Crateriforma spongiae: one gene and its partner. Each later gene encodes a partner of the first gene's protein in a complex. Links are inferred from orthologs where the notes say so. Each region holds a gene or a part of one and is shown on either strand. Other genes may lie near its edges. The genes, in order: HFP54_RS14375 and smc.

Region 1 (11,507 bases):
GCGGTCATAGGCGATGCCACATAATTGCCCGACTTCGACAAACGTGCCATCGCCCTGGTTTTCGAACAGAAAGTTCCGCACGGTGTCGTTGGCGACGATGATGTCGATCCAACCATCATCGTTGACATCGACCGGTGCCAGCCCCATCGCTTTACCCAGCGGCACATCCGTATCGGGATTGCGAATCTGTATTCCCGCGGCCTGTGAGACGTCGGCAAAGGTCCCATCGCCGTTGTTGCGATACAGATAGCTGAACGTGCCGTTGAACGCCCGCGGAGGACCGTACGCCCGATTGATCCCATCAAGCGTAAAGTTCTGGGACAGATCCGAATCGCGATCCCACGCCACGTAGTTGCAAACAAACAAGTCCAAGTAGCCGTCGCGGTCGAAATCAAAGAACCCGCAACTGGTGCTCCACGCATCATCGGCGCCGGCGACACCGGCGGCATCGGTAATTTCCACAAAGCGACCATCGTCGTTGCGTAGCAGACGATTTTTTCCGACCGCACTGACGAACAGATCCGCGTCACCGTCGTTGTCGAAATCGGCCGTGGCCACGCCCATCCCGTACAGCTTCAACGCCGCGCCCTGGTCGTCCGAAACATCGGTGAAGTTGCCTTCGCCGTCGCCTTGAAACAAACGGCACGTCGGCGGCGGATCGGAGGGCGATTCGGACCAGGGCCAATCGTCACCGTTGACCCAGAAAAGATCCTGGTGGCCGTCGCCATTAAAATCGAACACGGCCACACCGCTGCCCATCGTTTCGGGCAACAATTTTTCACCGGCGCGGCCGGTGTGATGCAAAAAATCGACGCCGGCGGAATCGCTGACGTCGGTCATCGTCAGCGTGGGCAGGTCGGACGCCTGTTGACGCAGTTCCGGGTTGACCGTTTCAAAGACTTGCGGCTTGGGCGGTTCCGGGGATTCCGCAAACACCAACCACATCAAACCGCCGGCGATCGCCAGCAGACCGATGATCAAGACCGACCGACGTAGGGCGACGCCGATGATGGCGTCGTCTTCGGTGTTTTCATCTCGAATCGGTTCGTTCACGGTCCACCCGTTGGGGAAAAGGCGACGGAACGACGGAAAGTCAGTCGACTTCCTTTTCGTCGATCCAGTTCATCATTCGACGCAAACCCTTGCCGACTTGTTCAACGCCGTGCTGGCGTTCACGGCGACGAGTGGCCTTGAAGAACGGAGCACCGCCACGGTTCTCCAAGATCCAGTTGCGTGCGAAGGTGCCGTTTTGGATTTCCAGCAAGACCTTCTTCATCTCCGCTTTGGTTTCGTCGGTGATGATGCGAGGTCCGGTGCTGTAGTCACCGTATTCAGCAGTGTTGCTGATACTGTAACGCATGTAGCTGAGCCCGCCTTCGTACAACAGATCGACGATCAGTTTCAGCTCGTGCATGCATTCGAAGTAGGCCATTTCCGGCTGGTAACCGGCTTCGACCAGCGTATCAAAACCGGCTTTGACCAGTTCGCTGACGCCGCCACACAACACCACCTGTTCACCGAACAAGTCGGTCTCGGTTTCTTCGGCGAACGTGGTTTGGATCACACCACCGCGGGTGCCGCCGATGCCTTTGGCGTAGGCCAAACCGATTTGCTTGGTTTCATCGCTGGCACCATCACCCAGGGCCAACAGGGCGGGGACACCGCCACCCTTTTCGTATTCGCTGCGGACCAAGTGCCCGGGGCCCTTGGGGGCGACCAGCATGGTATCGATGCCGGCGGGCGGCACGATTTGGCCGAAGTGAATGTTGAAACCGTGGCTGCACATCAGGATGTTGCCTTCGGTCAGATTATCGCGAATCGAATCGCGATAGATGTCGCCTTGGACTTCATCGGGCAACAAGATGTTGATCACGTCGGCCGCTTTGGTCGCATCGGCGATCGACATCGGCTTGAATCCATGCGAAACGGCCAAGTCATAGTTGGCCGAACCGGGACGCTGACCGATGACAACGTCACAGCCGCTGTCACGCAGGTTTTGAGCTTGGGCGTGACCTTGGGAACCGTATCCCAAGATGGCAATCTTCTTGCCCTTCAAATGGGACAGGTCGGCATCGTTGTCGTAATAAACCGTTGCGGCCATGTTGATCTATCGTTCGTGGGAGAAGTGGAAAACGGGCATTCAGTTGGACGATGGGCCGGACGATCGATTCGGTGTGGCACAATCGAACGTGCCGCAACGAGAAAGATAGCGATCGCACGGAAGGCAGATCGGCGACCGTGGCCGCCGAATCAAACGTTGTATTTGCGGAGGTATTCAGGCGGTCGTGAAGCGACGAATCGTACCGACGTCGGACGTCGGCGGTTCTTCGGTGATGGCCGGTCCGCTGGCACCGCGGACCATGGCGACGCGACCGGTGCGGACCAGTTCGACGATTCCGTAGGGACGCATGCGTTCGATAAACGCTTGGACCTTGTTTTCCCGACCGCTGATTTCGATCATCACTTCTTCCGGACCGACATCGACGATCGCACCGCGGAAGATGTCCACCAATTCGCGGACTTCGCTGCGTTTCGGGCCGGCGGGCGCTTTGACTTTGACCAGCAACAGATCGCGTTCGACGAAATCGCGGCTGCTGATGTCTTGGACGCGGACGACCGTGACGATCTTTTCTAGCTGTTTCCGTACCTGTTCGACCACGCGATCGTCGCCGACCACGACAAATGTCATGCGTGACAATCGTCGGTCTTCGGTTTCGCCGACGGCCAGCGAATCGATGTTGTAGCCACGCGAGGCCAGCATGCCGCTGATGTGAGCCAGCACGCCGGGGACGTTCTGGACCAGAGCCGATAAAACGTGACGGTGCGGAGGGTTAGACATGGTTGGGCGATGATTGGAAATGAAGGCGATATTGTGTGAAGGCGTCGAGTCGACCGGCGTCGCAAAGACCGCCGAAACGTCGCTGCCCGGCCCAGAGTCGGATTCGCCTGGAATGGACGTGCCAAAACCAAGCCGGGCATGATAATTTTGGGTCGCAGGAGTCACAAGGGCGGGAATCCGCCGGGCCGATCACAGGGTGGGCCGACAACGGAGCGGGAAACCGCCCGGCCGCAACCGAACGGACACGACATCGACATGAATTTTCGCATCGACTTGCCCGCCTATCGTGGTCCGATCGACCTGCTGCTGTACTTGGTCCGCCGCCAGGAGGTGGCCCTGACACAGATCTCGCTGGCGAAAATCGTCCAACAGTACCTGGAATATCTGGACATCCTGAAAGCCCTGGACCTGGGCGACGTCGGGGATTTTCTGGACCTCGCGTCGACCTTGGTGGAAATGAAAAGCCATGCGGTGCTGCCAAAAATCGTCGAGGAAACCGAAGACGAAACCCTGGAGGACCCGCAAGACGAACTGATCGAACGGTTGCTGCAGTACAAGGAAATCCGCGACGCGGCCGCCGTCCTGGATGAAATGAGCCAACGGTGGCAGGAAAGGTTCGAGCGGATGTCCGACGACCTGCCCAGCCGTCGCGTCGACCCGGGCGACCAGCCGATCGTCGATCTGGAAATCTGGGATTTGGTCAGCGCGTTTGGTCGCATCATGCGGGAATCGGCCGGCCCGCCGCCAACGGAGGTGATCTATGACGACACGCCGATTCACGTGTACATGCAACAAATTCACACCCAATTACGTGACCATCCGCGAATCCCGCTGATCGACTTGGTCACCGGCGGAGAACACAAATCGGCGTTGATCGGATGGTTCTTGGCCACGCTGGAATTGACCCGCCACCACGGCGCGGCGGTCGAACAGGACGACTTTGGCGAAGTCTATGTGGTCCGCACCGACCACTACAGCGACGACTTGGCCGTGCACGAAGTGGACAACTATTCCGCCGAAGGCTTGGACAACACGAATTTGCCCAAGTCCAGTCCGGCCGCAACGCCGACCAGCGGTCAAGCCGGCCCTGAACCGACACAAGGCGGCGAAGAAACCCGCCCCATGCAAAGTGATGAAGAATCAGCAACCTAGGCCATCGGCCGACCTGACGCCGGCATCCCGAAAGAGTGAAACTCAGGTGCAAGCGGGCGTTTTGCTTTGAGACAAGCATTTGCCGATCTGGCGGACGGCCTGACGCAAACGCTGTTCGTTTTCCACCAACGACATCCTCAGATAGCCTTCGCCGGCCGTGCCGAATCCGCTGCCGGGGCTGACCGCGACGTTGCCTTCTTCCAACAACTTCATCGCAAAGTCCATCGTCGACATCGACGACTTCCAGGGTTCGGGGACTTCCGCCCAGACGAACATGCCGGCCTTGGGTGGCGTGACGTTCCATCCCAAACGCCGCAGCCCGCTGACCAAGGCATCGCGCCGGCCCTGATAGATCAGCGATTGATTTTCCACCGTCGCCTCGGTGGCCCGCAGCGCAACGATGGCCGCGATTTGGATCGCCTGGAACATGCCGTAATCGTAGTAACCTTTGATCGTGCCCAGACCGCGGATCATTTCCGCGTTGCCCGCGCAAAAGCCGACTCGCCAACCGGCCATGTTGTAGCCCTTGCTCATCGTCGTGAATTCGACGCCAACATCCTTCGCACCCGGTGCGCTCAGGAAGCTGGGTGGCTGGTATCCATCAAAGGCGACGTCGGCGTAGGCAAAATCGTGGATGACCATCAAGCCGTACTTTTTGGCCAAGCGGACGACTTCGACGAAGAATTCCGGCTCAATGACCGCGCTGGATGGATTGTGCGGATAATTGACGATCAGCACCTTGGGCACCGGCGTCATGTTTTCGCAGGTGTAAGCAACGTTGCTTAGAAATTTCTCGCTATCGGCGACGTCCAGCGCCACGACATTGCCCGACGCCAAGATGACGCCGTACATGTGCACCGGAAAATAGGGCGACGGAATGATCGCGGTGTCCCCGGGGCCCATCAGCGCCAGGCACATGTGCGAAAACCCTTCCTTGGAACCCAGGCAGGCGATCACCTCGTGTTCCGGATCCAGCCGAACGCCGTACTTGCGATGGTATTTTCCGGCCACCTCGCGACGCAGGTTGGCAATCCCATTGGACTTGCTGTATCCGTGGTTGCCCGGATCGGCGGCGGCATCGGCCAGCTTTTGGATCACGACCGGATCGGGCGGATCGGAGGGGTTGCCCATGCCCAGATCGATGACGTCGTCGCCGGCACGTCGTTTTTGATACAGCGAATTGTTGATTCGCCCAAACATGTAGGGCGGCAACCGATGCACTCGCGAAGCAAAGCTGACCTCGAACGGGTGTGGCGGCGGATCGGTAGTCGGCGGTTCGATCGCCGGTGCGTCGATATTGGGTGTGTCTGGATTGAACGTATTGGACATGGCTGGGCCGCTGGAACAAGAAATTCACGACGGGCAATCGATGTCAACTTAGACACCTGATCCGGTTTCAGGGAAGCGTCCGGCCGCGCCCGGTGGCCAATTTTCGGGCCAAAAAAAAAGCCGACCCCACAATCGGGTCGGCTGGGGATCGTTCGGTTCCGCTGCTGACGGTTTGGCTCGGGGCAGCCGTCAACAGCGCTGAAAGATCTAGCTTTCGGACGATCAGCGACGGGTGGTCGCCGCGGCCTTTTTAGCGACCGCAAAGAAGTTTTCGATGCTGGCGTTTTCCTTCAGCTCGTCAAACTTCGACGCCATCGCCTGGGTCAATTTCTTTTCCGACAGGTCGCGAACCAGTTCTTCGCGGACCGCCTCGAAATCGCTGACAACCGGTTTGGTGAAACCCTGGCAACGCATGATGATGTACTTGTCACCGGTGGCCACAATTCCGCTCAGTTGCCCCGGCTTCAACGAAAAGGCTTCCTTTTCGATCGCCGGTTGACCACCGTGCTTGCGGATCGGCGGCACCAGCCCGGCGTTGGACGCCGACGACGGTTCGATGCTGTATTGTTGGGCCAATTCGCCAAAGAACTGCGGCGTCGGGTTGTCACGAGCCATCTGCCAAACCTTTTGCGCCGTTCGCTGATCGCCCAAGACGATCGCCAGGACTTCCACCTTAGGTCCGTAAGCGGAATCGAATCCGCGTTTCAGTTCTTCGTCGGTCAATTGGACCTCCGATTCGACCAGCTTACGCAGGGCCACGCTGGGCCAAACGGCATCGCGAACGTAAATGTCTTCGGTCGTGTCGCCATCGCTAACCACCGATTGCAGCCAGCTTTTGATATCGGCCGAACCGTCGGGCTTGGTGAACCCGAACGCGATCGCGGCACGTTCGGTTTCGGCGGTCAGGTCGGCGGCGGCAACAGTGACGCCATTGCTGCGAAGAGCTTGCGTCAAAAGCCGACGATTGATTTCGCCTTGCAGAACTTCTTCGCCGTGGCGACGGACCGCTTCTTCGGCAACCTGTGCAATCGTCAGCGGTTGGTTGTTGACCAAGGCGGCAACACCGGGATGCTGTTTTTCCGCCGCGGGATCGCCGAAGACTTTCTTGACGTTGGCTTCGCTTTGCAGTTGTTCGAACAAACCGGCCGCGGCGACGCGAATTTTTTCGTCGCGGATTTCGTCAACGATTTGTTCGCGAATCGCGGGGATGGCTTGGGGTGCCGGGGTGGCGGCGGGAATGCGCCGAACCGCTTGCAGGATCATCCATTCGTTGCCGACCTGCAGAATATCAGTGACTCCGCCGTCCTGAAGATCAAACACGGCGGTTTCGAAATCCGGCTGTCCGGTGTAGCGGCGAATCGGCGGAATCAAACCACCGACGCTGGCGCTGATTTCGTCTTCGCTGAAACTCTTGGCCAGTTCGGCAAACTTCGCCGGATCGGCTTTGGCTTGAGCCAGCACTTGTTCGGCTTTCTGGCGATCCTTTGTCACGATCATCCGGCACTTGACCGCTTCGCCGTAGCGAGCCAGATACTGTTTGTTGAATTCTTCTTCGGTGACTTCGATCTTGTCGGCCACCAACCGTCGCAGCGCCAGCATGGGCCAGACGACATCGTTGCTGTATTCAGCGGCACTGACATTGCGTTCTTCTTGCAACAACTGCAACAGCCCGCCCATGTCCAAGCGGAACTTGGCAGCCTGTCGAGCGATTTCGTCACTGACTTCTTGCTTGGTGATTTCGATGCCACGTTGCTGACATGCTTGCAGAATCAGATAACGATTGACCATAGCGTCGACGATGTCGCTGCCGTAGCGTCGCATCGTTTCGTCGGCCAAGACCTTCTCGGTGATGGGGTCGGCGTTGACGGTCGCCACCACACGACTCTTTCCACCGGCGGTCGCAGGTGCAGTCGCTGCTGCGGTCGACGCCTGTTGCGCCACGACCGGCCTGTCCCAAGCGGCGATGAAAACCATCGCGGCAACAACGGACAGCCCCAATCGTCGGACCAGTGTCACCATCCAGGGACGAAGTACGGCAAATTCCAATGGCATTCCGGTCACTCCTTTGAACCGTCTACTCGGCGTGGATCTGTCCAAGGGCATCCAATCACCCTTCGATATTCCGCGTTGATTTGCCACACGCATCGCCGGCACCTTGGTCGAGTCCACTTCGGAACGAACGACCCAGGTTTTCACGGCAAAAGCCGGAAACATTCAACATCCGATGCCGTCCAGCGGTGGCGGGCACGTCGGAACCCTAGAAAAATTGCGGTTTCGGCTCAAGACGAATCGTCGCCGATCCGACACGCCTCCATCCGACGGGCCGAACCGACGAGATCAGCCGAATGAAAAAGCGTCCCGGCAGGGCGCTGGCGGTGCAGGTGAATCCAAATCGCGACTGGGGTTTCGACGTTTTTCGGGTTTTTGTTAAAGCCGGTCATGGCAACGGCCGACACCCGGTCGTTTTCAAGTCTGAACCGACCGAAAGTCTTCCGAAATGCCCGTGATGGTTGCCGTCATGTCAGTTCGATCGAACACGCGATCTTTCATCCGCTGCCGCACCGTGACTCCGGTGCAATGCCTGGTGTGCCTGGTCGCCGCATTTTTCTTGCCAAGCTTTATCGCGGGTTGTCGGCAAACCACGACCACGACGACCGGTGCCTTGCAGCCGCTGACCACACCCAATGGCAGCATCCCGGCGCCCAGCCTGGTGCCGTTCACAGGGCAGGGCACACGCGTCAGCCCGCCCGCGACCGGTTCGGCGGGCGGCGTTCCCAACAATTACATGGGCGGGGCACCCACGGTGGGATCCACCTACGGCGCCGCGCCGTCGGGATTTGCCGCCACCGGAGGACAACCGATCGGGTCGGGCGTCGCGACGCCACCGGCCGCCGGCGGTGCCAACAGTGTCGCCAGTGCCGCCGTCGACTTAACGCCGCCGGTGCTTGGCGCCGGCGCGATGCCGGCGATCGATCTGACTCACGCCCCACCGCCGCCCGGCTATCGCCCCAGCACGGTGAACACGGCGTCGGGCGTCGTCCCCGTGTCGCACCAAAGTCCCAACGGTTACGCACCGATCGGATCCGACGCGATGCCCGCGATGACGTTGCAACCCATGGCCGCACAGCCACAACTGAATCCGATCGGCACAGCGGCCGCTGCACCGATGAGCGGTGCAGCCCCGATGAACAATGGCGTGCCGATGAATCAGCCGGCATCTGGCAACTGGAACGGTACCGGGGCACCGGCGACCGGACCATCGGCGATGCCGCCATCGACCGCCCCGAGCGCCGATGGTCTGCAGTGGCGAAGCCCCGCTGCCGGATACTGATTCGCGCCGCCGCTTTTCAAAACCGTTCGCCGAACGATCGCTTGACTCGATCACTGCCTTCGATCGATACCGGACCGCCAGCTTTGTGCGGCGCTGCAGCAATTTGCCACAGCACCGGGGCGCAGCGATTTTCCCACAAAAGCGTTAGGGTGAACGATTGTCGGCCGGGATTGCCCGGACACCCGTGCAACCGTGAATCCTGATCCGATATGCCCGAATCCGATCGCAGCAATTCCGATTCGCCCGCCCCCTGGTACGCCGATGGCCTGCGATTCACCTGCACGCAATGCGGGTACTGTTGCAGCGGTGATCCCGGGTTCGTCTTCGTCAATCATGACGAAATTCGTGGCATGGCCGGCGCGATGGATCTGGATGTCGACGCCTTCGAAGAACAATTCGTTCGCCGCGTCGGACGTCGTCGCAGCCTGAAAGAATATGCCGACGGCGATTGCATATTGCTAGATCCCAAAACGCGTCGCTGCATGGTTTACCAAAGCCGACCGATTCAGTGCCGGACGTGGCCGTTCTGGTCCAGCAATTTGGTTTCGCCAGACGACTGGCGGGAAACCTGTGCCGAATGTCCCGGCGCGGGGACCGGCCAGCTGTACTCGTTGGACCAGATAGAAACGGCCAAAAACGCCAAACGCGTCTGAGCGATTCTTTTCCACCTCGCCGGTGGAACTGTTTCGCACGATTGTTTCAAGATTTCCGATTATTCCGGTCGATAGACTAGTTCGTAAGCATCCTGCCGGCGCAAGTCCGACCGGGGGCGATCTTGACGCTCGGAAACGAGCCGCCTAGACTGCGAACCTTGTTAAGTTATTCGCAGTCAAGGGTTTACAACGATCGCGGCCCATCGGAAGGGCACGGCGGGAGGAGTCCAGCGTGACCAAAAAAGACATCGTGCGAACGATCTCCGAAGAGGTTGGGCTGACTCAACAACAGACCAAGGAAATCGTCCAGAAAACGTTCGATGCGATCGTCGACTGTCTGGTTCGGGATCAAAGGATTGAACTGCGGAACTTCGGCGTGTTCGAAGTCAAACCGCGGGCGGCCCGCAAGGCGCGCAATCCCAGGACCGGCCAACAGGTTGACGTTCCCAGCAAACACGTGGTGACCTTCAAGCCCGGCAAATTCATGGAAGCACGCGTCCGAGAATTGGACCAGTGTGCCGCTCAGAAAGCCGCCGAAGCCACCGCCGGTGACGACAACCGCCCCGAACCAAACGTCCACCCCGATGCGGCACCGAACGCATCGGCGGGGCGACCGACCGGTCGCTGGGATGACCTTTCCGATCCACAGTAAGCCCTAACGTTCATGGAGGAACGTCGATGCGACGCCTTTTTCAGCTGGCCCTGTTGACCGCCTGTCTGTCGACGACCGTCGGATGCTTTGTGCCGATTTACTCCGCTCGTCCCGAACGCCGCGTCCAGCAACTGCTGTACACGTCGGAAGACCTGCGTTCGATGATGGAAGAGTGGGAACGTTTCTGGTTCCTGGATTCGCCCAGCCACCTGACGCCGATCCGTACCCACGGCGGCATCATTTGACGCCGGTCAAATCGACACGATGATGCCATAGTCGGCGTTCATCGTGTTTTGGCTCATTGCATTAGCGTGACGGACGGCTGCTGACCAAGTTGCCGCCGTGGCCGGCCAGTTGTGCGATGCCGTGTTGCAGCACTGCGTCTTCATCGTCACCGATGATGTGCCCCTGGTCGTCCGGACGTCCGGTGATGTGTCGGTCGCTGACTTCGGCGTGCGGTCGGACGCCGTTTTGGCTGATCGCACGACCGCTGGGCGAATAAAACTTGGCGGTCGTCAAGCAAAGTCCAAACTTCGCCGAACGCATCCGGAACACGCCCTGGACGCTGCCTTTGCCATAGCTGGTTGATCCGACCACCACGGCACGACCTCGGTCGGACATGGCACCGGCGAAAATCTCACTGGCACTGGCACTATTGCCATCGATCAGGACGACCAGCGGAAAATTCCAAGTGCCGCTGCGGTGTGCCCGGTAATCGAAATTTTCCTTTGCATTGCGACCACGCGTGGTCACGATCGCACCGTCGCTGAGGAAACGGTCAGCGACTTCGACGGCCGCGGTCAACAAACCGCCCGGATTACCCCGCAGATCCATGATCAGCGAACGCATGCCTTGGCCCTGAAGCGCGATCACCGCTTGTTCGACTTCGCGTCGGGTCGTCTTTTGAAAATTGGTCAGCCGGAAATAGCCGACTCGGTTGGTCACGTCGACCAAGTGAACGTTTTCCACGCAAGGCACATCCACACGGCGACGGGTGATTTGCAGATCACGCCGACGGCCCGCGGTGTCGGTCACACTGATCGATACGACGGAGTTTTCGGGGCCACGCAGCAGGTCGGCGGCGAAATCGGGATCGACCACATTCGTTTCCGCATCGGCAACGCGAACGATCCGTTCCCCAGCCAACACGCCGGCTTCATCGGCCGGTCCACCCGGAATGACCGAGACAATTTGCAAGTGATCATCGGCCGGTTTCAGTTCAACGCCCAAGCCGACAAAGTTGCCTTCGATGTTGGAAAACATTTCATCCAGCTGTGATCCCGACAACAATCGTGTGTAGGGATCCAACGTCGAAATGGCACCCGACAGAAATTCCAGCGACGTTGCCGTTCCCGACAATCCGATCCGTTCATGCGCCAAGTTGGCAACAAACGACACGGCGGCACGCAAGTCGAAACGTGTTTGGGTGCTGCGACCGCGAAGTTCACGGTGCACATTCAAACGAAACTGTTCGATGGCTTCACGATCGACGCCCGGAAGATTGCTGTTGATGAATCGTTCTTCATCCAATGCCACCTCCAGCGCCGCGGT
Region 2 (12,890 bases), 500 kb from region 1 along the record:
CAAAGCGGAACTTGGTTGAGCGAACTGTTGCCGCACACGTCGAAGGTGGCCGATGACATGTGCATCATTCGGTCCATGAATACCGAAGCGATCAATCACGGACCGGGCGTGACCATGATGCAAACCGGTAGCCAGTTTCCGGGCCGACCGAGTATGGGATCGTGGTTGTGGTACGGGCTGGGCAGTGAAAGTCAAGATCTTCCCGGATTCGTCGTGATGGTCTCGACCAAGCGTGGCGGGCAGCCCCTGGTTTCGCGGTTGTGGGGCAGCGGTTTTCTGCCAGGCAAGTATGACGGCGTGCGTTTGCGACCGGATGAAAACGCCGTTCTGTATCTGAAGAACCCCGCCGGCGTGGATCGAAAGGGCCGACGATTGGCACTGGAACGTCTGCAAGAACTGCATCAGTTGCAATTGAACGCCACGTCGGATCCTGCCTTGGAAACGCGGATCGCCCAATATGAAATGGCGTTTCGTATGCAGTCGTCGATACCCGAGGTGACGGACATATCGGGGGAGACCGAAGCGACGCTGAAAATGTACGGCGACGACGTTACGACGCCGGGAACGTACGCGTCGAATTGTTTGCGAGCCCGACGTTTGGCCGAACAAGGCGTCCGCTTTATTCAGCTGTATCAACCCGGATGGGATCACCATGGCGGGTTGCCGGGCGGCATCCGCAATCAGTGTCGGATCACGGATCAGGCGACCGCCGCGTTGATCCAGGATCTGAAACAACGTGACATGTTGAAGGACACGCTGGTCATCTGGGGTGGTGAATTTGGACGGACCAGTTACTGCCAGGGCAAGATCGGACCAAAGAACTATGGCCGGGATCACCATCCGCGATGCTTCAGTTTGTGGATGGCCGGTGGCGGCGCCCGTGGCGGTTACACCCACGGCGAAACCGACGAATTCAGCTATAACATCGTGAAGGACGGTGTGCACATTCACGACTTCCATGCCACCGTGCTTCGTTTGCTTGGAATCGATCACGAACGGCTGACGTTCCGATACCAGGGCCGTGATTTTCGTTTGACCGATGTGCACGGACACGTGGTTGACCCGTTGATTGCCTAGCATTCGCGGATCGCCTTATGTGCACGATCGATGGGCGTTGGTCTTTCTTCAGAAGGACTCACCATCGCATCGGAACGTTCGCTAGGTCGCCCAGGAGATGTTCGCATGACGACGCCGCAACGACTTCGTGACTACTATGCCGCTTGGTCGTGGCAAGACGTGGATGCGGTCCTGCAGTTCTTTGATGATCAGTCATCGTTCGAGGACCTGGCCTTCGCCGCCAAGTTCGACGGACTTGATCAGATCCGGTCCTTCATCGAACTGACCTACGCCGGTGCACCGGACTTCGAAGTCCATCCGACGGAGGTCATGGTCGATGGTGACAAGGCGGCTGCGTCATGGTTGATGAGCGGGACGCACCGCGGCGACTTGCCAGGATTTCCGGCGACGGGCAAACGATTTGAGGTCCGTGCCGCGTCAATCATCCAGATGTCCGGGCCGACGATTCATCGGATCGTCGACTATTGGAACCCGGTCGAATTTCAGCGCTCGGTGGGGCTGGCCTGAGAACGTGGGGCATGCGGCCGCGTCGCCGCGGACCTGGCATCGATTTCCAACCCAGCCTGTGGTGTATTCTCTTTCGCTTCCCGAGGGGGTAAGGGGCGTGATCACGCCGTTTCAATCCCGGGTGGGTGTGAATTCCCAACGATGAGGGCGCTGTTTTTTGATGAGTGTGACGAATATTCCGGCGTATTTTGACTAGACTGCCGAGGCTTTGCCAATTGTCTGCGCATGTGGTCTCACTTGGAGCCCACGCCACGGCATCGATTTTTTTGGGCCACCCGGCCATCGCAGACGCTGGACGACTTTTTCGATTTTCTCATCCGGATCCCTCATCTGTGTTTCTCTCCCTCATCTTTCGCCGCACGCCATCGCTTGCGTGCGTGGCCTTGTTGGTTTCCCTCGCGGGTTCAGTCACCGAGGCTGCCGTTTTCGATTCCTTTGATCCCGACCGACATGTGCGGTTCGCCACCGGTGCGATCAGCGTCGGATCGGAGTTGCCGGTCAACAGCGGATTCTTGATTGATCACAACCAGATCAGCGGTGTGGGGATCAACAGCGTGGCCCTGATCACGCCCCAGCACTACGTGACGGCGGATCATGCCGCGACGGGCGTTGCCCAGTTTCGTGGCAGCGACGGGATCGTTCGGCAATACGCCAGCAACGGTTTCACCACGATCGCACGAGGCGGGAACAATACCGACATTCGCATCTACACCTTAGCGTACCCGATCCCCACGGCGCACGGCGTCAAACCGCTCAGCATCGCGACGGCACCTTTCGCCCCCGATTGGATGGACCGAAATCTGTACGTGTTTGGTAAACGCAACGTCGAAGGGACCAGCATGCAAGTCGCCGGGGTGAACGATGTCAGCGTGGTTGCATCCAACGTCGAACTGAACACGGGGCAAATCACTAATTCGATTGAATTCGCTTTCGAACGCGGCACATCAAGTGATGAGATTGGTCTGCAAGGCGGCGATTCGGGAAGCACCACTTTGACGTGGGCGGGCGGTCAATTGGTGCTTGCCGGATTGAACAGCGGAATTCAAACCGGGGTCAGCCCGACCGATACATCAGGGGTGTACCTGAACTACGTCACGTATTTGGGCGGCTACGTCAATGAGATCAATGACTACGTCGGACAGACCGAGTATCAGGGGCAAGCGTTGTCGATCAGCACGATTTCCGTCACCGCCGTTCCCGAGCCCGGAACCCTGTTGGCCTGTGGCGTGATCGCAGGCGTGGGCGTGGTGCGGAACTATCGTCGCAAAAGCAACAAACGCAAGTCGATCGCCTGACCGATTGAATGCACTCCGTGCGGTCAGGCAGAATCATCTCCAAAGCTTTCCGTTGATCGTCGTGATTTCTTCCGCGGAACCATTGAGCGGTGACGATCAGCGTTCGTGCCGATTGCGGTTGAACCGCTAAGCGGCTTCGCCTTCGCTTTCGATTTCGCCCTTCTCATTGACGTCTTCGAAGCGGATCGACACCTGCTTGCTGACGCCGGATTCTTGCATCGTGACACCGTACAGGGTCGTCGCGGCGGTCATCGTTTTCTTGCTGTGCGTGACGACGACAAACTTGGTTTGATCCAAGAACTCGTTCAGCACGGTGACGAAGCGTCCGATGTTTGCTTCATCAAACGGCGCGTCGACTTCGTCCAACACGCAAAACGGGCTGGGGCGGTACTGGAAGATCGCCATCAACAGTGCGACGGCGGTCAGGGCTTTTTCGCCCCCGGACAGCAGCGAATTGCTGAAGCTGGGTTTGCCAGGCGGCGTCGCGACGATCTCCACGCCGGCTTCCAACGGATCCTCGTCTTCTTCCAAAATCAGATCGGCGTTACCACCGCCGAATGACTTGCGATACAGCTTGCGAAAGTTCTGGCGGATCGCTTCCAGCGTGTCCATGAACAAACGGCGGCTGTCGGCATTGATCCGTCCGATGATCCGCTGCAGTGAATCCTTGGCCGCGGTCAGGTCTTGGTACTGATCGTGCAGTTCGTCGTATCGGGTTTGCAGTTCTTCCAGTTCTTCCAACGCTTCTAAGTTGACCGAACCGGTTTTTTGAAGCTGGTTTCGCAATTGGCTAATTTCGCGATCCACCGCTTCGCGGTCTTCCGGCGGTTGCAAGTCTTTGGGCGGTTCGGTGCCGCGCAGATCGATCTCGTAATCCTCCAACAAGCGATCGGCCAGCGTGTCGCGACGCAGCCGAGCGTTGTCCCGCGCGGATTGGATGGAATGGACGCGACCGCCCGCCTGGGCAGCTTCCTTGATCGCCGCGTCGCTTGCCTTTTGTGCGGCTTTCGTGGTCGTGCGAACTTCGTCAGCCGCTTGCGCCAATTGACGGATTTCCGCTTGCTTTTCCTGTGACTGCCAATGCAGCATCGCCAGGCGGCTGTCGGCGTCCAACAATCGCGCGTTGGCTTCGTCGATTCGCTTTTGTGTGGCGTTTGCCTGGTCGCGAACTTCTTGAACCGCCGCTTCGCGTTGATTTTGGTCGCGGTGTTGTTGTTGGATCGTCGCTTGCAGGGCTTCGTGTTTCTGTTCGGCCCTTGCAACGTCGACCGAGACGGCCATCACGTGTTTGGTCGCGTCTTGGAATGCGGTTTCGGCACCGCAAAGGGCCTCGTCCAGATCGGCACCCTGCAGTTCCAGGGTCTCGATACTCTGGCGTCCCTGTTCGATCTCCGATGCAATGCGTTGTAATTCGTCTTGGACTCCCGTCAGTTCGCCTGCGGTGTCTTCGTGCAGTTGTTCGGTCTGTCGGAGTTCGCGTTGTTGGTGGTTCAGGTTTTCTTCGGCGTGACGCGATTCGGCTTTGGCGGCGGCCCGAGCGGTCACGTCGCCACGATGGGCTTGTTCCAATCGGCCCAGTTCGGCCGCCAACTCGTCGACGACTTTGTCCAAGCGATCCGCTTCGGCGACCGCCTCGTTCAATTGAAATTGATAGTGGTCACGTTCACGTGCGGCCGCGTCCAATTCGCTTCGGCGGCTGACCAGACCCGTGTCGGTACCGCCGGGCCCGACAACGATGGTGCCGTCGGATTCCAACAGTTCACCCGTGGTGGCGACAAAACGTAGCCCCGCACCGCTTAGCTTTCGCAGGTTGAATGCTGTCGCCAGGCTGTCGACGATCCACGTATTGCTTAACAGGTGTCGTGCCAGTGGTTCGTCTTCTTCGTCGCACTGCAGCATGCGATCGGCGCGGCCCACGACGCCCTTGATGCCATCCAAGCGGATGCGATCGCCCGGTCGTCGGGTGGGCAATTCATCGATCCGGATCAGTCCGACTCGACTGTTGACCTCGACCTCTTTGTTCAAAATCGCCTGTTGGGTCAGATCGCCGGTAACGACCAAGTACTGGCTACGCTGGCCCAAGGCGGCGTCGATCAGCGGCGCGACATTGACGTCGACGCGAAAACAATCGGCGACCATCCCGCGAACCGTGCCGGCCCACTTGTGGCGTGCGGCATCGTTCTTCTGCGTCGACAGTTCTCGCAGCCGATCCAAAATTGCGCGGACGCCGCCGGAAACGCCTTCCTGTCGTTTCTGCAGATCTTGCAACACGTCCAACCGCTGGCAAACGCCTTCCAAACGCCCGCGCAGTGCGGCAACCTCATCACGTCGGCGACGCGCGTTGCGGCGGTTGTCTTGCAGCTTCGCGTCGGCCAATTCGATCTGCTTGGCACTTTCGGCAATCGACTGGTCCAACTGCGCGACATGTTCCGCTTTGGCCTTGGCATCCTGGCGTGCCATTTCGACGGCTTCACGCGATTCGCCCAGACGCTGTTTCAGCGACTGCAGTGCACGTTCTTGTTCGGTACTTTTCTGTGTCAGTCGTTGTCGGTCGGCTTCCAAATCGGCGACGCGGCGAACCTGGACCAGGTGTTCACGTTGGTTCTCGGTCCGTTTGGTTTGGACGTCGGCGACTTCGGCGCCGATTTCGTCACGCTGCTTTTCCGCTTCTTGATGCCTTTGCGTGGCGCGGTCAAGGTCCGCCTGGTACTCGGCCAAGCGTTGGCCGGCGGAGCGTAATTGTGCGGCGGCTGATCCGGCTTGGGACTGTAACAAACGGATGCGCCGGAGCGATGAAGCTTGAGCCTTTCGCAGGTCTTCGACGGTGGATCGATCGGCGGCGGATCGGCCATCCAATTCAGCGATTTGTCCCAGCCATGCACCACGTTGTTCTTCCGCTTGGCGAGCCACATCGGCGATCGATTGCAATTCCAGTTCGGCGGCTTGGCGTTGTTGTTGCAGTTCCTGTTGTTGAATCTCCAGCTGTTCTTGTTGCTTGATCGCTTCGGCCAGTTCGATCTCGGCCGTCTCAAATTGCTGGGTCAGTTCCTGCCAGTCGGTCCACGCAACCTGGGTGCGAAGTTCACGCAGTCGTTCGGTCGCCTGGCGATACTTTTCCGCTCGCGACGCTTGACCTTTCAAGCTTTTCAATCGCGACGCCACTTCGTCGACGATGTCGCCCAGACGGGTCAGGTTTTGTTGGATGCGGCCCAGGCGACGTTCGGCCTCCGCCTTCTTGGCTTTGAAACGACTGATGCCTGCCGCTTCTTCGAAAATCGCGCGGCGTTCTTTGGCGTTGGCCTGAAGCATCCGGTCGACTTTGCCCTGTTCGATCAGGCTGTACGCGTCGATACCGATGCCGGTCCCGCGGATCAGATCGCGGACATCTTTCAGGCGAACCGCCTGTTTGTTGATCAGGTATTCGCCTTCGCCGCTGCGATACACGCGCCGGGTGACGTGGACCTCCGGGGCGTCGACCGGCAGATTCCCCGAGGAATTATCGAAGATGATCGTCGCTTCGGCAGCGCCCGAGGGCCCGCGAGTTTGCGAGCCCTTGAAGATCACGTCGGCCATTTCTTTGCCGCGCAGACTCTTCGGACTCTGGCTGCCCAAGACCCACTTCATCGCGTCGACGATGTTCGATTTGCCCGAACCGTTGGGGCCGACGACGACGGTGATGCCATCGGGAAAGTCGAACCGAGTGCGATCGGCGAAGCTCTTGAATCCGGACAGTTCGAGCGCTTTCAGCATGCCAGGATCTGTCGACGGCTTCGGAAAAAGGCGGAAAAACGGGGATGATGCGGACCGGTTTAGGTTAGATCAAACGTGCGATCGGGCCTAGGGCGACTGGTCCGCCGTACCCGCACAGGCGGTGATTTGGCCATCGGATCGAACCGCATCATCGCTACAACCCCTACGGTCCACCGGGGATGCGTCCGATCCAGGTTCGGACGGGCCGGCAAATCCAGATGCCCCCTCTGTGGGGCCCGGTTCGGAACGCTGTCATGGGCGGTCGGGACAGGCAAAGTTGATGGATTGGCCCGGACACCTGAACAGATTTTACACGGCCGTTACACGCAGCGTCGGGTCTGTGACAGGGCTGTTTCAATCGATCGCTAAGATTCTCCACAAGCGGCGGTCGGCGTGGATCGAGACAGCGCATCTTGAACACCCGGCCGCTGGTTCACCACGGACTTTTTCCAGGATACAGACTGCATGTCGACCGTCATTGATTCGCCCACCCGAGAATCGGATCCGAAGAAGGCCGATTCGCCGAAATCGCCCAGCCTTGACCAGCATCCCAACCACGGGGATGCCGAAACCGGCGAAGTGGCGATCCCACAGATGGAAACCGACGCGACCGGAATGGCGAAGCCGGATCATGGCAAGCCGACCGCCCAAGAACGACGCCGCCGTGACAACTTGAGTCTGTATGCCCTGGGTTGGCTGGGGCTGGCCCACATCGGATGCCTGTTCGCACCGATGACGTTCACTTGGGCGGGGCTGTTCACCCTGATCGGCCTGCACTGGCTGACCGGTAGCCTGGGGATCTGCCTGGGTTATCACCGGCTGCTGACGCACACCGGCATGAAAACGCACAACTGGGTGCGGTACCTCTTCGGCGGCATCGGATCGCTGGCCGGCGAAGGAAGCCCGCTGGACTGGGTGGCCGATCACCGCAAACACCACGCCCACAGCGACCAAGAGGGCGATCCGCACTCGCCGCACGACGGCGGATGGTGGAGCCACGTGTTCTGGTTGGCCTATCACACCCATGACGGCGACCGCAAAGACTATTTGAACCACTGGGTCCCCGATCTGATGCGAGACCGCGGCATGCGGATTTTGGACAAGATGTTCTTGCCGATGAACTTGGCCCTGGGGGCCGGATTGTTCGGCATTGGGTACGCCTTTGGCGGCCTTTCGCTGGCCACGTCACTGTTCATCTGGGGATTCTGTCTGCGGCTGGTCTTGGTCCTGCACGCGACCTGGTTGGTCAACAGTGCGTCGCACATCTGGGGTTACAAGAACTATGAAACCTCCGATGACAGCCGCAACAACTGGATCGTGGCGATCTTTGCCTACGGCGAAGGCTGGCACAACAATCACCATGCCTACCCACGCATGGCCAAGCACGGGCACAAGTGGTGGGAATTCGACATGACGTGGATGATGATCGTGTTGTTGAAGAAGATGGGGCTGGTCTGGGACGTGGTCGATTACAAGAACGCGGCCGAAAAACGTGCCCGAGCGGCGGCCCAAGCTGACAAAGCCGCGTGATGCCACCTTTTGGGGGTGGCTGTTTGTGCCGGCCTAAGCGTCATTGAGCACCTGCTTGCGGCGTTGGTTTCGCTGCAATTGGCGCCGCGACGGATCGGCCGGTTGCGGTGGTGACGCGGCGTCTCGGGCGGCTAGACTAGGGAGGCGGCCGATACGACGTCGGCCGCGGTAGCGTCGGTCCAGGCGAAGGTGTTGCACGCGTTCGAAGCGACGATTGGCCTGTGACCACGATTTTCACTTGGCGGTAGGAATCAATGGCACAACTGACGATCTTTTTGGGTGTGCTGCTGTGCATCCAAACGGTGTTCGCGTTGTTCGTCAATTCGGCGAAGTATCCCGCTGAATTCATTCCGATGATTGTCGGAATCCCGGTCTTGTTCGTCGGCGTCGTGTCGCTGAATCCACACCGCCGACGACGCATGGGCTGGTTCTTATTGTGCCTGGCGACCGTCGGTTTGCTGTTCAGCAGTGGTTTGTCGCTGCGTTGGTTCGGCCACGCGGCCGATCATCCCGGCGGCGTGATTGCCGTTCGCTTGGCCGGTGCGATGGGTGCTTCCTGCTTGGCCTTGGTATTCATCAGCCTGATGATGTTGCGACGACGGGCCGGTGGAAACGGTGGCGGCGTTTCGCGATTGGCCGATGTATCGCTGACCGATGCGATCCAGCCGCACGGAGACGACCAGGCAGATTCCGAATCCCATTCCGAAACGGCGGGTGTTCGTCCGTTATCCAGCCATGTGGCCTTGCCCGCGGACCGCGGCGAAGTCGGGGTGACCGAATCGGTTTGATCGCGTCTCGCTGAACTCTGCCGGCCAAGTGAATCTAGCCCGAACCCTGGATTCACTCGTCTTTGTTGATTCGACGGGAATGATGGATTCGATGGGAATGCCAAGCGACTTAGAACAGTTCCGCGATCGCAGCATCCGCCGCGGAATCGTTGCCGAAAATGGACGACTCATCTTCATTCGGAAAATCGGCCGGGCCTGCCACTGACGTGACGATAGGTCCAGGGTTCGATTCGCCGGAGACGGCCGACCGATTCAATTCGTTGATGACCAAAAGTGCATCGAACGAAGTCAACAAGTAGTCACCGTTGACATCGTAATATCGACCACTGAATGCATCGGTTTGTGGGTCCAGTGTTTCGTCTTCGCCACGGCGTGAAAGTTCGTTGATCACCAACAATGCGTCCAGCGCGGTTGTGCCCTGCTGGTCATCCACGTCGGTCGGCGATTGCTGGTTCTGGAATTTGGGCGGCTCGTCGTCCAGAACCGATAAGCCGGCCGAATCTGACGTATAGCCTGTGGCCGTAAAGGTCATGTTGTACGAAGCGGTCAGTTGCGCCTGGTCGTCGTCGACCGCGGTGACGTCGATCGTCGTTGATGCCTGACCGGCAGGGATCGTGACCTGCCCTGGCAATGAAAGCCGTCGGTTGGTTCCGCCAACGTTGACCGTCAGCGGTTGTTGGGTATCCGTGTTGCTGCGTGTGACGGTCAGCCGAACGGGGTTGCCGCCTTCGATCACGGAGCCCGACGAAAACGCGGCATCAATCGCTTCGGCATCGGTCACCGCCAAATCGATCGATGCGGCCAAGTAATCGGCGGCGGTGGCTCGAATCGGGGCCATCTGCGTTCCATCCAACAATTGGTCGTCGACCGCATCGATCGGTACCACGGTCGTGGTCTCACCGGCAACGATGGTGACCTGAGCGGGGATGGAAATCTCCGATGCATCGGATTGTAGCGACACAGTGACAGCCGACCCGGTTGCCGATGCCGGACGACTGACTCGCAATTGCGTCGCCCCCGTTCCCGCGTTTTCGGCGATCGTCGTTTGGTCCAGCGCCAGAATCAACTGTGGCGGTGCGGTGACGCTGACGCGGAACGACGCGCTGTCGTTGCCTCCGTCATCGTCGGTAACGGTGACCGTCACGGTGTAGTTCCCCGTCGATTTGTAAACGTGGCTGCCGTTGAAGCTGGCCAACGTTACTCGGTTGGCGTTGCCGTATTGATCGATCGTCGCCGTGCCCGTCGTCGGCGTCGTGTTGTCGCCCCAATCGACGGTGTAAGTGAATGTTTCGTTGGTCGCCGGCGATGCCTTGGTGTTTCGGAAACCAGGATCGCTGATCTTGCCCAGGTCCGTCAGCGACAGCGACTTGTCGACCAGAATCGTTTGGTTACCGACGACGGTCAAATCGGGGGCGACGTTGGTGACCGTCGCGGACCGTTCGTACATCTTTTCGCCCGCACCACTGCCCTGCATCACGATGCTGACCGGGTACGACCCGTCATCGCCATAGTCATGACTGGCCGAAATGGTGCCTTTGGTGCTGTGCACGCCCCAGCCCATGTCGTCCATGGCCGCAAAGTCCAGGGGAGTCATCAGTTTCCGTGTGCCCATGACGATGGTGTTGCTCATCAACGGTTGCTGTCCGTCGCTGACCAAATCGCCACGAAAATGTCCCGCGTCGGCCATGGGGACGTTGCCACCTTGGCCATAAACGGCTTTGGCTTTCGCACCGCCGAAACCGACGCCACCGAGCAATCGTTGGAAACTGGATGCGGTTCCGAATCCCAAAACGTGCGCCAATTCATGAGTGGCCACGCTTAGAAAATCGTTCTGGGTCGATTTCAAACCGTCCGGGTCGGCGCCGAAGTACCACGATGCTCGGTTGTCGAACGAAACCGATCCGCCCCAGGGGCCAAAGTCGGTCGGCGCCGACGTATTCAGTGCACCCGATTCACCTCGGCCGCGGACCGTGTTCAGCCAAGCTTGAGATCCCGACGCACTCCAGCCGCCGGACGCTCCCAAACCGATCGATGCACCGGGAAGGTCACGGGCGCCGACGAAGATCAAGATCTCGTTGGCGTTGACGCTCAGGTTGTTCAGCGTCGCGTTGGATCCGTTACCGGGGTGTGTGAATTTGGCAGTCCATTTGTTGGTGCCCGATGGTCGGATCGCGGTCAGATCGTCGGTCAGTCGTTTGACCAGTGCGTCGGCGGCCGTTTGCAGCAGGCTTCGCCGTGAAGATGTGAAGAACCCACCGGTGTCGTAGCGATAATCGAAGCGGATCTTCAGCGGGCCGGTCGACGTACCCCCGGACACGGCAGCGGTCGATGTGGTGCCGTCGCCCCAATCGATCTGCGCGGAAATCGAACCGGACAGTCCCGCGGTATCCACCGACTTGGTGAACGCAAACGGGCTGCCCTCGGCCACCATCAGACGCCGCATCTCCAGCGGCTGGACGCTCAGCGGCCGTCGTTTTGTGCTGCGTTTTCTGCGATGGCGACGGGTCCATGTCATCAGATCGAGCTTCCAACATGCGAAAAGAAGGAATAGGGGCGAATCGGCCGTCGGTGTGGCAACGAACCATCGACGCAGGTTTGGTAGCAACTTGCGGGCCAGAAGATTACCGATGCCGACGGTCGAATGTTCACCCGAGACCAGCGTAAACCAACCGCCCGTGTCGGGAAAAGCTAGAAAATCGCCCGATCGAACTGTATCGGTCAAGCTCCGCATGACGGGACACTGAGTCATGTAGGTCATGCTTCGCATGACAAAGCCACTGAATGCTGGCGCATCCAGCGACGGCTTGCCCGCAGGTCCTGCTCGGCACGACAGGGACGACGCGATCGAGATCGGCGGAAAAGATCCCGTCACGCACAGCGTGACCTACGGCTGAGTCTTGTAGGTCATGCTCCGCATGACAAAGCCACTGAGCGGACGGAAATCGGTTCGTCAGGCGATGCGGCCAAGTGGAACGAGTCGTTGTGGGACGTTTTGCAGCGTTTCCAAGGCAATGGTTAGGTGCTCGGGGCTGTTCTGAAACAAATCCTGCAAGTGGGATTCAGGATCAGTCAGCCAACGCCGGTAACCGGCCGTAATCAAGTCAGCGAAGTCGTAGTCGCAAGCTCGCAACAGTCGAACGAAACAGCGGTCCACTGCTTGTACCGATTCTTCCGACACCGAGTCGCGGGTGCACAGCGCGAACAAGCCGGCGAAGACGAGGTGCTTTTGATGGTCATCCAGCATGTCCGTTGCCGTCTCGACGGTTGCTTCGTCCAATGCACCGAGTCCAGCAAGCGCGCACATGCTTTTCGCGCGAACTTCATCGTCGCGATGATCTGTCAGCGTGCGCAATTCAGTCACGATCGCTTCACCGGCAATCGAAGGTTCCTGTGCCGCCATGCGTTCAACTGCGGCGATTGCATTGAGTGTGATCGCAGCGGACGGCGACCGCAGTTTGTCCAGGATCAAGGATTCCTGTTCATCATCCGGCATGACGGACGATTGCAAGTGCCGAAGCGCGATCACCTGGTTGGATGTTGTCGGGCTGGCGGCCAGCTGCCACCATTCACTCTGCGTTTGCGACAGCAGCGTTTGTTTCAACCTTGGTTGAAAAAAGCAGTCGTTGGTTTTCAACAAGAACTTCAACGACTTTTGCATCGGCCGTTTGAGATCGCCGGGCAGTTCCTTGGCCCAGGCTGGCGACGGCTCCTGACGAACCCACGCGGCGATCGCATTGGTGTAGGCAATTGAAGGGCCATCCAAGAAAGGTCTTGGGCTAAGTTCCCACTGCGTTGAATCCCAAGAATTTGGATGTTTGGCAACCAGGCTGATGCTGTTTCGAATCATGCCCAGCCCCGTTCCCACGACGGCCAAATCAACCAGTTCGGGCAAGTGTGCCCCAGCGAATTTGTTCTGTGAAAGCAGATCGCAAACGACGCCGTG

What was found.
Region 2: the proteins of HFP54_RS14375 (region 1) and smc are in contact, whole or in part, in a crystal structure (PDB 3ZGX), measured with the Bacillus subtilis proteins. The link is inferred for Crateriforma spongiae from one-to-one orthologs.

The regions. Positions count from the first base shown.
Region 1 is NZ_JAAXMS010000005.1:56,372-67,878, reverse strand. The notes cover bases 2,214-5,042. They hold HFP54_RS14375 (segregation and condensation protein A), read left to right. Parts: upstream 2,214-3,094; coding sequence 3,095-3,991; downstream 3,992-5,042. Other genes in these bases: HFP54_RS14370 (aminotransferase class I/II-fold pyridoxal phosphate-dependent enzyme), read right to left, coding at 4,034-5,042; ilvN (acetolactate synthase small subunit), read right to left, coding at 2,276-2,839. Also shown: HFP54_RS14390 (CRTAC1 family protein), read right to left, coding at 1-1,053; ilvC (ketol-acid reductoisomerase), read right to left, coding at 1,094-2,101; more of HFP54_RS14370, read right to left, coding at 5,043-5,320; HFP54_RS14365 (peptidylprolyl isomerase), read right to left, coding at 5,543-7,372; HFP54_RS14360 (hypothetical protein), read left to right, coding at 7,839-8,651; HFP54_RS14355 (YkgJ family cysteine cluster protein), read left to right, coding at 8,861-9,304; HFP54_RS14350 (HU family DNA-binding protein), read left to right, coding at 9,537-9,956; HFP54_RS14345 (hypothetical protein), read left to right, coding at 9,983-10,201; HFP54_RS14340 (S41 family peptidase), read right to left, coding at 10,263-11,507. UniProt on the Bacillus subtilis protein: Participates in chromosomal partition during cell division. May act via the formation of a condensin-like complex containing Smc and ScpB that pull DNA away from mid-cell into both cell halves.
Region 2 is NZ_JAAXMS010000005.1:562,976-575,865, forward strand. The notes cover bases 2,806-7,017. They hold smc (chromosome segregation protein SMC), read right to left. Parts: upstream 6,630-7,017; coding sequence 3,006-6,629; downstream 2,806-3,005. Other genes in these bases: HFP54_RS16035 (hypothetical protein), read left to right, coding at 2,806-2,879. In the rest of the region: HFP54_RS16025 (DUF1501 domain-containing protein), read left to right, coding at 1-1,077; HFP54_RS16030 (ester cyclase), read left to right, coding at 1,183-1,584; more of HFP54_RS16035, read left to right, coding at 1,917-2,805; HFP54_RS16045 (acyl-CoA desaturase), read left to right, coding at 7,095-8,159; HFP54_RS16050 (hypothetical protein), read left to right, coding at 8,414-8,947; HFP54_RS16055 (dockerin type I domain-containing protein), read right to left, coding at 9,057-11,462; HFP54_RS25975 (hypothetical protein), read left to right, coding at 11,713-11,841; HFP54_RS16060 (hypothetical protein), read right to left, coding at 11,898-12,890. UniProt on the Bacillus subtilis protein: Required for chromosome condensation and partitioning.